3 linked regions of the Gemmatimonas sp. genome follow. The protein of the gene in region 1 interacts with the protein of each later gene in a pairwise test. Links are inferred from orthologs where the notes say so. Each region holds a gene or a part of one and is shown on either strand. Other genes may lie near its edges.

Region 1 (6,315 bases):
CGCTTATCGAAGTACGCGGTCGATTCGGGCCAACGCGGTGTGCGCTCGTTGGGGAGGTCGACGCCGGTGCTATCACGAAACCCCAGCGACACGCCCCCCGCCAGCAATCGCGTGAGGCCGATCTTGAGCCCAAGCTGATAGAAGTAGACGTCGCACGACTTCGCGATCGCTTGCGCCAAGGTCACATCACCGTGCCCACGCTTGTCCCAGCACTTGAACACACGACCGTAATAGTAGCCGCCCGTGCACGGCGTCTGCATGCGGGTGTCCATGGTCACCAACCCCAGCTCCATACCAATGATCGCCGTGGCCAGTTTCCACGTCGACGCCGGCGCGTACGTTCCCGAGAGCGCGCGGTTCACGAGCGGCCGGTGCGGATCTACCCGAAGGCTTTCGTAGAAGCTGCTCGACACGCCACCGATGAACTTGTTGATGTCGTAGCTCGGCGCGCTGTACAGCGAGAGTACACCGCCTGTTTTGGGATCGAGAGCCACCACCGCGCCACGCAGCGAATCACCGAAGTATTCGTGCGCGAATCGTTGAAGATCGAGATCAATGTTCGTGCGCAATGCCGGCGGTGCTTCCGGCTGTTCCTCCGGCCGAACGCCGGCATCGCGCACCACACGATTGCGCGCATCGACTTCCACAAACCGGCGACCTTCTTTGCCACGCAACTGCGCCTCGTACTGCAACTCGAGGCCTGTCTTTCCAACCTGCTGTCCGGCCTTGTAGCTCTCGTATCTCGGTTTCGAGAGATCGTCTTCCGCGATCTCACCGGTGTAGCCGATCAGCGCCGCCATCGCGGCGCCGTCCGGATAGTACCGCTTGGGCGAGCTCTGAATGATGAGCCCCGGAAACTCGACACGACGTTCCTCGAGCACCGACACGACTTGAAACGACGCATCGTTGAAAATCACGGCCGGCCGCGTGCGGGCGCGACGGAATCGTCGCACCGCTAGTTCCTGCTGCGCGGAGTCGATCTGAATCACCTTCGAGAGCGTGGTGAGCGCCGACCGCAGCGAATCTTCCGTCGGACTCAGTATCGACACCGAGTATCCCGGCAGATTCTCCGCGATCACCTCACCGTGCCGATCGTAGATCGTACCGCGGGCGCCGGGCAATGGCACCTCGCGCAACCGGTTGTTCTCCGACTGCAACACGTACTCCGCGTTCTGCAGCACTTGCGCGCGGAAGAACGCGCCGCCGAGTGCCACGAACGAGGCGAACAGCAGCACACGCGCAAGTCGCGCGCGACGAAGGATCGCATTCGGATGGTAGCTCACAACATCACGTGGTGTGCGGTCGATACAGCGGACGAAACACCGTGAGCAACAACACCGCCAGGAGCGCGGTCAGCGCGGCCGACAGCGGCGACCACAACAACAACGTCACGACGAGCGATGCGCCGGACGCCCCGCCCGTAAGCAACGTCATCGCGATGTCGAACAGCCACTTGCCGGCGAAGACGAACAGTCCCGTGAGCGCCACGTGGTCGGCGAAGAACACCGCCTTGAGCCACGACGCGCCGAACGCCACGAGGGTCAGTACGAGCGCCGACGCGCCGAATGATCCCGGTGCCAGCGCGTCAACCGCGAGACCGGTCAGGAACCCCGTGAGCGCAGCCAACCCCGGGCGCATGCGCACGGCCGAGAACAGAATGGCGATAATGATGAAATCGACGTTCGCGCGACCGTTGAACAGCGGGCGCACGGCAAAATGCGCCGTCAGCAGAATCGCGAAACCCAGCCAGGCGCGAATCGCGCTGCCTATTCCCGGCGTCTGTTGCTGCGGGCGACTCATGCGCAGTTCCATGTCGCCAGCCCCATCACCGACCCGCCGGTGGAGGGCCAGCGCGGGGTGCCGGAGGCGGCGCCACCACACGGGGCTTTGTAGTGTCTGGTCGCGCGCGCGCTCGAGCAAGGCTGTCTGCGCGCACGCGCATGCGCAGACTGTCCGCGCGCACGCTGTCCGCCACCGTGCCCCGAGTGCTCGCCACAAATGCCAGCGTCGAATCAGTGAGCGTATCGGCGGCCGCGTCGAGCGCGGCACGTCGCGCCGCCAGCTCGTCGAGCGCCGCCGCTCTGGCCAGCGAGTCACCAGCAGCCGCCACCGCGCGCGCCGCACTGTCGGCCGCGTTCACGGTGGTCCACACGCCGTTCACGCCGCGTTGTGCCCGCGACGACAAGAGCACGAGTACCGGACCGATCGCTTCCGGCAGCACCGACGGCTTCACGAGATACGTGCGCGCCCACTTTTCGGGCGTGGAGAGCTCGCCGAGCACCGTGCCCACGGGAATGCCGCGCGGATACGTCGCACCCAACCCCGAACTCACGATCAACGTGCCCGGTTCGAGCTTCGCGCGAAACGGCACACCACGCATCTCGAGCAACCAGCGCTCGGCGCCGGCGCCGAGATGCGGCTGCACGATACCGAATGCACCTTCGTCCACGCTCATCGCGCTCACGCGAAAGTCGGGATGCGCCCACGTGATCGCGAAGCTCGTGGCGCGATCCACACTCTGCACCATGCCGACGAGTCCATCCGCCGTCACGACGGGAAGGAACGGCTGCACACCGGCATCGGATCCGGTGGCCAGCGCGATGGTGAATTCATCGCCAGCGCCGCGCGGCGGCAGCAACTCGGCCGGCACGAATCCATCCTGCAAGCGCGCCGAGAGGCCGAGCAACTTGCGCAGCGTCAGGTTCTCATCGGCCACGGCCTGTACCTGCAACGCCTGCGTGGCCACCTGTCCGCGCGTGACCAACACGTCGTTGCGCGCGACGATCGCCGCCCGTACCGATGACGCACGCCCTTCTAGCGCAACGAGCGGCGACAGCACCGTCGTGCGCAGCGTAGCGGCGAATCCTTCACGCGTGCGACGCGGAAGGATCAGCGCCAAGACAGCCAACACGACACACACCAGCGCGAAGCCGGTGTCGAGTCGCCCATCGGATCGGACGCTTCGGGCCACCGCGCGATCAGGTCGTGAGGACGGACCAGTACTTCTCCTCGTCATCGAGGATCTTGCCAGTACCGCGTACCACACACGTCAGCGGATCTTCGTCGACGTGAATCGGCAAGCCCGTTTCCTGACTGAGCAGCACATCGAGCCCGCGAATCAGCGCACCGCCACCGGTCATCACGATACCGCGATCGACGATGTCCGACGCGAGTTCGGGCGGCGTGATCTCCAGCGCGCGACGCACGGCGTCGACGATTTGTTGAATCGGTTCCTGAATCGCTTCGCGAATTTCGCTCGAGTGTACACGCACCGTTTTCGGAATACCCGACACCAGGTCGCGACCCTTCACTTCCATCTCGCGTTCGTCACCGACGGGATACGCCGAACCAATCTGAATCTTGATCTGCTCGGCGGTAGGCTCGCCGATCAGCAGGTTGTAATTCTTGCGCATGAACTGCACGATGCTGATATCGAGCTCGTCACCACCGGTGCGAATCGACGTGTCGCTCACGATGCCGGACAGCGCGATCACGGCGATTTCCGTCGTGCCCCCGCCGATGTCGATCACCATGTTGCCGGTCGGTGATTCTACGGGCAGTCCAACACCGATGGCCGCAGCCATCGGTTCCGTAACCATGAAAACTTCCTTCGCGCCCGCACCCAGCGCCGAGTCGCGCACCGCGCGCTTCTCCACTTCGGTAATGCCGGACGGCACACAGACGATCACGCGTGGCTTCACCTTGAACACGTGCTTGTCGATCACGAGCGTGAGGAAATAGCGCAGCATCTTCTCGGTCACGTCGAAGTCGGCGATGACGCCGTCCTTCATCGGCCGGACGGCCATGATGCCGTCGGGCGTGCGACCAAGCATGCGCTTCGCTTCCAGACCGACGCCCTTGAGCTTCTTCGTCTCGCGATCGAGCGCGACGACGGAGGGCTCGTTCAGCACGATCCCCTCGCCCTTCACGTAAATCAGGGTGTTGGCGGTGCCGAGATCGACTGCGATGGCATTCGCCGGGAAGAACGAGTTGGACTTATTAAAGGGCCAGAACATCCAGGTATGTGCTCGACGGCGCGGAGCGCCGGGAAAGGGCATGCTGCGGCAGCAGTGATCGGTAAGGTACGTGTCGGCCAGAGCAGTTACAAGCTGTTGCGGCAGCGTGACCTAGCACACGTTACGCGATCCGGGATGGAAACGACGAGAGGCCACCGGACGCTGGTCCCGGTGGCCTCTGCTGGTCCGACGGGCCGCCTCAGGCGACGAACGTCGCCGGGTCCGTGAACTCCATGCCAAAGGCATCGGACACACCCTGATACGTGAGCTTGCCGTCGGTCATGTTGAGCCCCTTGAGGAGGGCACCATTCTCGCGGAGCGCCTTCTTCCAGCCCTTGTTGGCGAGCAACAGCGTGTAGGGGAGCGTGGCATTCGTCAGGGCCAGCGTCGACGTGCGCGGCACCGCGCCCGGCATGTTCGCTACCCCGTAGTGAATGATTCCATCCACCGTGTAGGTCGGGTTCTCGTGCGTGGTCGGGTGGATGGTCTCGACACAGCCGCCCTGGTCGACAGCCACGTCGACAATGACCGCGCCTGGACGCATGCGAGCCAGATCCTCGCGACGCACGAGCTTGGGCGCCTTCGCTCCGGGAATCAACACGCCACCGATGACCAGATCACAGGTGCTGATCTGCTCGAGAATATTGTGACGGTTGGAGTGCACCAGCTGCACGTTGGCCGGCATCACGTCCGAGAGGTAACGGAGACGTTCGAGCGACAAGTCGAGTACCACGACCTTGGCACCGAGCCCGGCCGCCATCTTGGCCGCATTCACACCCACGATGCCGCCGCCCAGAATCACGACTTTGGCCGGCGCCACGCCCGGAACGCCACCCAACAGCACGCCACGCCCTCCGTACAGCTTCTCCAGGTACTTCGCTCCTTCCTGCACCGCCATTCGACCGGCCACTTCCGACATCGGGATCAGCAGCGGCAGATCCCGGTTCGGCAGTTCGACCGTCTCATACGCGATGCAGGTCGCACCGCTGGCCAAATGCGCGTTGGTAAGCTTTTCGTCGGCCGCGAAGTGGAAGTACGTGAACAGGGTCAGATCGCGACGAAGGAAACCCCACTCCTGCTCGATCGGCTCCTTCACCTTCAGCAGCAGTTCCGCATTGCCCCACGCCGTCGCAGCGTCGGGAACGATCTCGGCGCCAACGGCGCGATAGGTGTCGTCGTCGAAGCCGCTGCCGATGCCGGCGCCCGATTCGATGAATACCTGATGGCCAGACGCCGTCAGCGCTTCAACGCCGGCCGGGACGAGAGCCACCCGATTTTCGTTGGTCTTGATCTCTTTGGGTACACCGATGCGCATAGTCGCGATTTCCGGTAAAGGTGAGGCGTCAGCGAACGGCCTTGGGGCCGAGGCTGACGAGAATCTGTCGATCGGGATCGAAGAACTCGCGCGCGACGTCACGCACCAGTTCCAGGTCGATGGCATCGACGAGCGCCTTCAGCTCGTCGATGCTGCGGTACGGTTCTCCGTATAACGCGGTAAGCGCCGCCCGATACATGCGCGACGACACGCCCTCCATGGACATTACGAGCTGTCCGCGCAGTTGACGCTTGCCGGCCGCGAGATCATCCTCAGACAGACCGTTCACGGCGACGTCGCGCAGCACATCACGGACGGCATCCAGCGCTTCCTGCGCCGTCTCCGGCGCGCTGGCGAGGTACACACCGTGCGCGCCGGTGTCGGCGTACGAGCTGCTGAACGTTTGCACACTGTAGGCGAGCCCCAATTCTTCGCGCACCTTTTGAAAGAGGCGCGAGCTCATGCCGCCGCCGATGAGCATATCGAGCAGCGCGAACGCGTACCGACGGTGGTCACCAAAGGCGATGCCCTGCCCACCAAGCACGATGTGCGTCTGCGCAATATCCTTGCGCGACACATGCTCGGCGTGAGGGCCGGCTGCCTCGACTGGATCGAGCGGAAACGGCGTCATGTCACCGCGTTCCCGTGTGCTCCACCCCGTGCCCTGCAGTACCTCGAGGAGTTGGTCGTGCTCCACGCGGCCCGACGCCGCGACCACGAGACGGCCGGGATGGTACGCACGCTCGTGCAGATCGTGCAGATCGGCCACCGACAGCGCCTTCACCGTGGCACGGGTCCCGAGAATCGGGAAGCCATGCGGGTGATCACCCCAGACCGCACGATTGTGCACGTCGAAGATGATGTCGTCCGGCGTGTCGTCGACCATGCTGATCTCCTCGAGAATCACCTTACGCTCGAGGGCCAGATCGGCCTGACGCAACAACGGCTCGAAGATCAGCTCCCCGATGACCGAAGCGGCCTCCG
Region 2 (3,756 bases), on another replicon or contig:
TGATGTAGAAGTTCTCGAGCACGGTGGCCGGGAACATCGACGCCAGCTGGAGCGCCGACAACACGCCGGTCTGCATGTAGTTCGTGTTCGAGCGCCGCGTGAACGTGGCGATATCGTTGAAGCCGATCGGATTGCCGCGATACCACTCACGATCCTGTGCGCCACCACGACCGGTCGGTACCGCGCCGCCGCGACCGCCACCAAGTCCGCCACCTGCAGCGGGCGCGGCAGACGCCGTGCCGTTGCGCGCGTTGGCCATCGCCGTGCTGTCGAGGTCACGACCCGACTGCGTCTCGTACATCTTCATGAGACCGTTGTGGTTGTACGCCACCGATCCGAGATAGCCGGGCGACCAGCCGTCCATGAAGGCGTGGGTGTACACGCCCGGCATGCCCCACTTCGTCATCTGCGCCATCTCCCAGTTGCCGAACCACGGCAACTCGGCGAACAGGATCGGATCGAGATTCGGATTCTGCGGCGGGCCACCGGTGTACGTGTACAACAACGGCTGCGCTTCATGCAGATCGTGCATGATCGGCGGATACGCCGTGAAGTACCAATCGATGATCGCGCGCATCTGCACCAGCTTGATGTTGATGTCGCGATTGTTGTCGTGGTACACGTACTTGCCCCAGTACGGCACGCCCGCGCCGCCGCCAAAGCCACCACCACCACCCGGTGCCGGCACGGCGGCGGGCACCCGACGCGTGGTATCGCCGGCGACCACTGCGGTCGCGGGCGGAGCCGGCACCACGGCGGGAGTGATCGCCGGCGCCGGAATGGCTGCCGCCATGTCGAGACCGCGGAAGAACCAGTCGACGTTGCGATCGCGGCCGTCGGCATCGGCCGCCGGCGTCATCGATACGTACAGCTGTTCACGGATCTGGCTGATCAACGGCGATGTTTCGGTCACCAGCCTATACGCCAGTTCCATCAGCATTTCCGACGGACCGGTTTCGCCGCTGTGCAGGCCGCCCATGAAGTGGTAGTGCGGCTTCGTATCGGTCAGCACCGCCTTCACCTGGGCCTCGGTCATGCCGCGCGGGTCGGCGATCTTCGCGAGGTTTTTCCGGTTCTGGTCGAGGCGCTGCATATTCGCCTCCGACGAGATCCAGACCACGACGAGCTCACGACCTTCGTCGGAGCGACCGATGGTTTCGATCTTCACCCGCGGCGACGCTGCAGCGAGCGCGCGGTAATACTTCAGCTGATCGGCGTAGTACGTGAGCTTGCGCGGCGCGCCGATGTGGTAGCCGAGCACATCGCGCGGGGTCGGGATGCCCGCCACCAGTGGCAGGTGATCCACCAGCGGGCTGCCGTGCTTCGGATTGGCGAGCCACTCCTGGTAGCTCTGCGTGAACGTCGGATCCTGCTTCTGATTGGGATCGCGCGTTTCGGTCGTGAGCTGCTGGGCAGCCAGTGACGCGAAGGGCGCAAATCCGAGCAGAAGCGCGTGGCGCGTAAGCACCTGGCGCACGGCTCGGAAACGGGAGAGACCGACGTCGATCACGAAAGCTCCGACAGTAAGGAGTAAGAAGTACGGAGTAGGGAGTAGCGTTAAGCGACTACGGGGTACCGAGACACCCGTCTCCGTACCCCGTACCTCTTACTCTCTACTTCGCTGTTCCGTTAGAACCAATCCTGCAACCACGTCTTCACGCGCGTCGCCAGCTTGTCGACGCCGGCGCCGGTGAGCGACGGTCGGCGCGCGATCACACCGCCCAGCGCCACGCGATGCGCGCCGTAGAGCGCGAGACCGACGGCCGTCGCGAAACGTGGCTCGGCGATCTGCTCCACGAGTCCACCGACCTTGTCGCCGGGTACACCCACGCGCACACCGAGCCCGAACACATCGGCGGCGAGCTCGCTCACGCCTTCGAGCGCTGCACCACCGCCGGTGAGCACGATGCCGGCATTCAAGCGGCCGGCAAAGCCTGCGGTTTGCACCTCGCGCTGCACCCTGTCGAAGATCTCGTCCATGCGCTGATGAATGATGTGCGTCATCAGTTCGCGCGAGATGTGCCGTTCCGCGTGCGACGCCGACGCCGGCATGGCGATCACCTGTTCGGCGTCGACCATGGGCTCGTACGCGCAGCCGTAAGCTTCCTTGAGCTGTTCGGCATCGTTGTTCGTGATGCCGAGTCCCTGCACCAGATCACTCGTGACGGCGTTGCCGCCAAACGGGATCGTGCCGAGATGTCGGATCTTCCCCTCGTGAAACACGGCGAGATCGGTCGTGCCGGCACCGAGCTCGAGCAGGATGACGCCGAGCTCTTTCTCTTCTTCGGTGAGCACGGCCAACGCACTGGCCAGCGGCTCGAGCACGAGTTCGCGCGTTTTGTATCCGGCGCGTTCGATGCTCTTGCGTAGGTTCATGGCGGGCGAGCTGCCGATCGTAACGAGGTACATCTCCGTTTCGAGGCGCGTGCCGATCATGCCGACGGGATCGCGGATCCCGTCGGTTTTGTCGACGCGGTACTCCTGCGGGATCGCGTGCAGCAGTTCGCGGTCCTGCGGAATCGCCATCGCGCGCGCGACTTCATTCACGCGATCGACATCGGTGCGCATGATCTCGTTGCCACTGATCGCCACCACGCCCGTGGAACACATCGCACGCACGTGCTCGCCGGCGATGCCGACGTACAGCGATTCGGGGGACACGCCGGCCACGCGGCTGGCTTCTTCCACCGCCTTCCGAATGGAGTGCGTGGCCTCTTCGATGTCGGAGACGACACCGCGGCGCAGGCCCATCGTGCGGGTGTTCCCCACTCCCAGCACGCGCAACGTCGGCGTGCGCGGCAGATCGCCGTGCACCGCCGCGACGATGGCGGTGGTGTGCGCGGTGCCGATATCGAGGGCGGCGACAATGGGTTCGGAATTCATGGCTGTCTGGCGATCACCTGGTCACGAAAGCGGAGGTCGAGCTCCACCGCACGCAGATGATTCCGCGCGAGGTCCGCTTCCACAGGTAATATGTCCTTGAAGCGCGCTACGGTCACGTCGGACGTGGTTCGTACCGTGACGCCGCCCAATTTGAAGCGCATTTCCTCCTTTCCGGCCCGCTCGCCGTGCGAAACACGGGCATAGAGTCGCGGTGCGTCCTTGCGCAGACCGTCCAACAGGTGCAGGAGCGAACTGTCGGCGGAGGCGGCCACGGGCACGTCCAGCGGATAGCGCGCGGGGTCGATCGGCAGGGGGCGCCCGGTCGCATCGGCCGGCTCGAGTCGTCCCTTGCGCGGCACGTAGGCCACCGGCTCGCGTTCCACGACGCGGATGAGGAGGGTACCCGGCAGTTGCCGTTCGACGACCACCGACGCCACCATGGAATGTGCCCCGAGGCGCTCGACCAGCGGCTCCAGTGGCTGCCACACCGACTGCAGCGTGTCCACGTTGAGCCGCGCGACCAGCTCCGTCGGACGGGCGTAACGTACGCCTTCGAACACCACGCGACGGGCGTGGAAGTAGTCGAGCCGCGCGAGCGCGAGGGGGCCCCACCACGGCGCGCCCACCCCGACACCGACCGCCAGCACAAAGCCAACACCGCGAACCCAGCGCAGCCACGTGGGCCGCGCCGCCTTCGGTGTCGTCGTCGGCGACGCCTTCCTGGCCGACGGCGTGGTGGGATCGAACGCCGCGGTGGCCATCAGCCGCGCAGCGCCTCGAGCAGTTCGGGGCCCGTCTTGGTGATATCGCCGGCGCCCATGGTCACGACCACGTCCCCCTCTCGAACCACGGCCCGCAACGCGGCCACCGCTT
Region 3 (3,571 bases), on another replicon or contig:
GGAGTTCTCGTCACCGACCGCGCGACGCGAGGAGGCAGAGACGTCGATCGCCACCAGGGGCGTTGCCGGGCGGGGTGGCGCCGAGGGGGCGCCGAACAGAATGGCCGCGACGAGCGTCACGGCGAGGGCGCGCAAGGCGCCAAGCATGATCGCACGGGAGCGCGCAAGCGTTCCGACACGCCCGTAGGCGAGCCAGGCCGCGGCAACGCCGAGTGCGAGGGCAAGTATCCAGCGAATCACGACAGTAACGTCATTGATCGGCACGATGGGAGAAAGGGCAAAGGGCAAAGAAGCCGAAGCCTCTTTGCCCTTTACGCGGAACGATGCCGATCAGTTCAGTCGCCGGCGACGCGCGTGATCACCGGCGCCGCCGCCGTGCTCGCGGCGCGGGGGCCATCGAGACGGGCGAAGAGCCGTGCCCTGAGATCGTCGAAGCTCGCACGCTGTCCTGAGGCGAGCGGCTCACCGGTCACGTTGCGCAGGGCGACCCTCGGATCGCGGTGCTTACCGTTCACGAGCACTTCAAAATGCAGGTGAGGTGCGGTGGACAGCCCCGTGGTGCCCACGAACGCGACCGTACGCGAGATCGAGACCGTGGTGCCACGACGGATGCCAGGGGCGAACGCATTCAGATGGCCATAGCGCGTGACGAAGCCGTTGCGATGCCGAATCTCGAGCACGCGACCATACCCGCCCTTCCAGCCGGCAAAGATCACGACGCCATCGCCCAGCGCGCGGACGGGGGTGCCGCGGGCGGCGGCATAGTCCATCCCTTGGTGCGCGCGCACGGTGCCGAGGATCGGATGGCGACGCAGGCCGAACACGCTCGAGATGCGCCGGAAAGCGAGCGGTGCCCGCAGAAACGCGGCTCGCATCGACTTGCCTTCTCCATCGAAATACGCGCTCTTGCTGCCCTGCGCGAATCGCATGGTTTCCACGCGACGGCCATCGACGGTGAGCCGGGCGGCGATGACGTCGCCGGGTCGGACAGCCCCATTCGGCGCGCGCTGGCGCTCCATGAGCACTTTGATCGTATCGCCTTCGCGCAGATCGCGGCTCAGGTCGACGCGGTATTCAAGAATGTCGGCCAGCGCGTAGGCGACTTCATTGCGCACATTGGCCGGAAACGCATCGGCACCCTGTGCAATGGCTCCCGTCAGCGTGGACGAGACCACGCCGCCAACGACGACCGTGTCGGTGGTCCAAGGCAGCGTCTCTTCTTTCTCCAGCCATCCGGACCGCGAACCGCCCGTGGCGGAGCGTGTGAAGCGCACCAAGCGATCGATGGCCAGCTGCAGCACGACCTCGGAGGCGCCGGAATCCGCGCTGACCGTAGAGGTGATCGTGGTGCCGGCGCGGATCTTCCGGGCGTCGATTGCCTGCGACTCGCGCAACACACGGGCGGCTTCGTCGCGCGGGACGCCTGCGCGTTCCAGCACGGCCACGAGCGGCTCCCCCCGCTTGACGGTGTCGACGCGCACGCGCCACTTGGACGCGACAGAAACACGAGACCCCGCAGCGAGCACTGTCGCTGCGGGGCGTTCGGGGACAGGACGTCCCAACGCAATTGCGGTGGCTCCGATACCGGCACAAAGGGTAGCCATCAGGAGCCGTGCGCGAGCGCTGGTCAATCCATCTGTCTCCGTATGAACGTCGGGATTTCCATGTCGTCTAGCTCAGTGCTTGGCGACGGGGAGATCGGAGGAACGCGAGACGGCCGTGGCGGCGCGCCTTCCCAAGCAGGACGAGCGGGGGCGGCCACAGGTCTCGAAGCGGGCCGGTCCCTCGTAGGGAACGGCAGCACCGCAGGGGACTTGGCCGCCGCTGCAGGAGGAAAAGATGCAGCGGGCGGATTGGCAGCGGAAGGGCTCGTTGTGCCGAGCGGCACATTACGGACGACTCCGTTGCCGGCGCCTCCCTGCATCTGCCGGTCGAATCCGGTCGCAATGACCGTAACGCGGATCTCGTTCATCATGGCGGGCTCATGCACGGCGCCGAAGATGATCTCGGCGTTGTCCCCGACCGCGTCGTGCACGATGTCGTTGATCTGCGTGACTTCGCCGAGGGTAAGGTCTTCGCCGCCCGTGATGTTGACGAGCACGCCGGTGGCGCCGGAGATCGAGACGTTGTCGAGCAACGGCGAGGCGATAGCCTGCTGGGCGGCTTCCATGGCGCGGTTCTCGCCGCGGCCGATGCCCGTGCCCATGAGCGCCGAGCCGCCGTTCTGCATGACGGTGCGCACGTCGGCGAAGTCGACGTTCACGAGGCCGGTTTCGCTGATGAGCAGCGAAATGCCCTGCGTGGCGTGCAGCAATACTTCGTCGGCCTTCTTGAGCGCCTCATGGAACGGGATGCCCTTGCCGACCACCGCGAGCAGTCGCTCGTTGGGCACGATAATCATCGTGTCCACGTGCTTGCGCATCTCGGCGATGCCTTCTTCCGCCTGGCGCATCCGCTTGCGTCCTTCGAACAGGAACGGCCGCGTGACGATGCCGACGGTGAGCGCGCCCGCTTCACGCGCCAGCTCGCAGATCACGGGAGCCGCGCCCGTGCCCGTCCCGCCACCCATACCACAGGTGACGAACACGAGATCCGCGTTGCCAAGCACGCGCTTGGTGTCTTCTCGGTTTTCATCGATCGCCTGCCGCCCGATCTCCGGGCGAGCGCCAGCACCGAGTCCACGCGTGAGCTTCTTGCCGATCTGAATCTTGACGTCGGCCTTGGAATTCATGAGCGCCTGCGCGTCGGTGTTCACCGAAATGAACTCGACGCCCTCGAGGTGTTCCTCGATCATGCGGTTGACGGCATTACCGCCACCGCCGCCCACGCCCACGACTTTCATGCGGGCGTTCTGGGAAGCGCTCTCTTCGAACTCGAAGGTCATGCGGGGGAGCTCCATACGGGGCTTTGCGGGCTCAGGGTGGTTCGCACAGCAACCCGGCAGCAGGCTGGGTCGCCACGAATCCTCTGCAGCGAGCTCCGCCAACGTTGGCGGTCCGCGCACGGACTCTCGGGAATGTGGAAGATCATGCCGCATGATGCGAAAGCTTCCCTAGAATACACATTCGAGAGTGCAGCGCAACCCGTGAAATCCGTTGAAGTTGGACGGATTCGTCACGACTTTGGGCGGCGTGAAACAGGCCCGATTTTATCCACATATTCGCCGCATGGAACGGCTTGTGACATTCGCGAATGGGGCCATTGAACTGATCACACAGAGCAAAGGAGAAAAAGAGAAAAGGAGGCGACTGGATTGGGCGGCCCGGTCTCTTTTTCTCTTTTTCTCTTCGCCTCCGTCTGATCAGTTCAGCGGGTCTGCGTCAAATGCGCGACCTTATCGGCCCGCCGGTGCCGTTGCCGCCGACGGCTTGGCGTCCGCCGCACCACCGGCGTCGTTCCAGTTGATGATGCTATTGAACACCATGTTGAACTCGCCGTGGTTCTGCCACCGGTAGATCGGGTTGTTGGCGAACATGATCACACGACCGTTGCCCTTCACGGCGCCCGGCACGTCCACGGCGAACGGCCGCGACTTCAGGGAGTCGGCGCCCGTCATGAGACCCGAGAGCAC

The links.
Region 2: the proteins of RMP10_RS05220 (region 1) and ftsA interact in binary tests that used the Escherichia coli proteins (3 or more experiments, as listed by UniProt). The link is inferred for Gemmatimonas sp. from one-to-one orthologs.
Region 3: the proteins of RMP10_RS05220 (region 1) and ftsZ interact in binary tests that used the Escherichia coli proteins (3 or more experiments, as listed by UniProt). The link is inferred for Gemmatimonas sp. from one-to-one orthologs.

Annotation. Positions count from the first base shown.
Region 1 is NZ_JANPLK010000017.1:3,934-10,248, reverse strand. What follows is about bases 1,998-4,949. They hold RMP10_RS05220 (rod shape-determining protein), read right to left. Parts: upstream 4,017-4,949; coding sequence 2,979-4,016; downstream 1,998-2,978. Other genes in these bases: ald (alanine dehydrogenase), read right to left, coding at 4,216-4,949; mreC (rod shape-determining protein MreC), read right to left, coding at 1,998-2,971. Outside these bases: mrdA (penicillin-binding protein 2), read right to left, coding at 1-1,283; rod shape-determining protein MreD, read right to left, coding at 1,288-1,800; more of mreC, read right to left, coding at 1,826-1,997; more of ald, read right to left, coding at 4,950-5,331; RMP10_RS05210 (pitrilysin family protein), read right to left, coding at 5,360-6,315. UniProt on the Escherichia coli protein: Forms membrane-associated dynamic filaments that are essential for cell shape determination. Acts by regulating cell wall synthesis and cell elongation, and thus cell shape.
Region 2 is NZ_JANPLK010000014.1:89,128-92,883, forward strand. The notes cover bases 757-3,756. They hold ftsA (cell division protein FtsA), read right to left. Parts: upstream 2,884-3,756; coding sequence 1,630-2,883; downstream 757-1,629. Other genes in these bases: RMP10_RS04535 (M14 family zinc carboxypeptidase), read right to left, coding at 757-1,510; RMP10_RS04545 (FtsQ-type POTRA domain-containing protein), read right to left, coding at 2,880-3,644; murC (UDP-N-acetylmuramate--L-alanine ligase), read right to left, coding at 3,644-3,756. Outside these bases: more of RMP10_RS04535, read right to left, coding at 1-756. UniProt on the Escherichia coli protein: Essential cell division protein that assists in the assembly of the Z ring. May serve as the principal membrane anchor for the Z ring.
Region 3 is NZ_JANPLK010000014.1:84,322-87,892, forward strand. What follows is about bases 757-3,571. They hold ftsZ (cell division protein FtsZ), read right to left. Parts: upstream 2,885-3,571; coding sequence 1,628-2,884; downstream 757-1,627. Other genes in these bases: RMP10_RS04525 (M23 family metallopeptidase), read right to left, coding at 757-1,481; RMP10_RS04535 (M14 family zinc carboxypeptidase), read right to left, coding at 3,335-3,571. Outside these bases: RMP10_RS04520 (hypothetical protein), read right to left, coding at 1-264; more of RMP10_RS04525, read right to left, coding at 336-756. UniProt on the Escherichia coli protein: Essential cell division protein that forms a contractile ring structure (Z ring) at the future cell division site. The regulation of the ring assembly controls the timing and the location of cell division.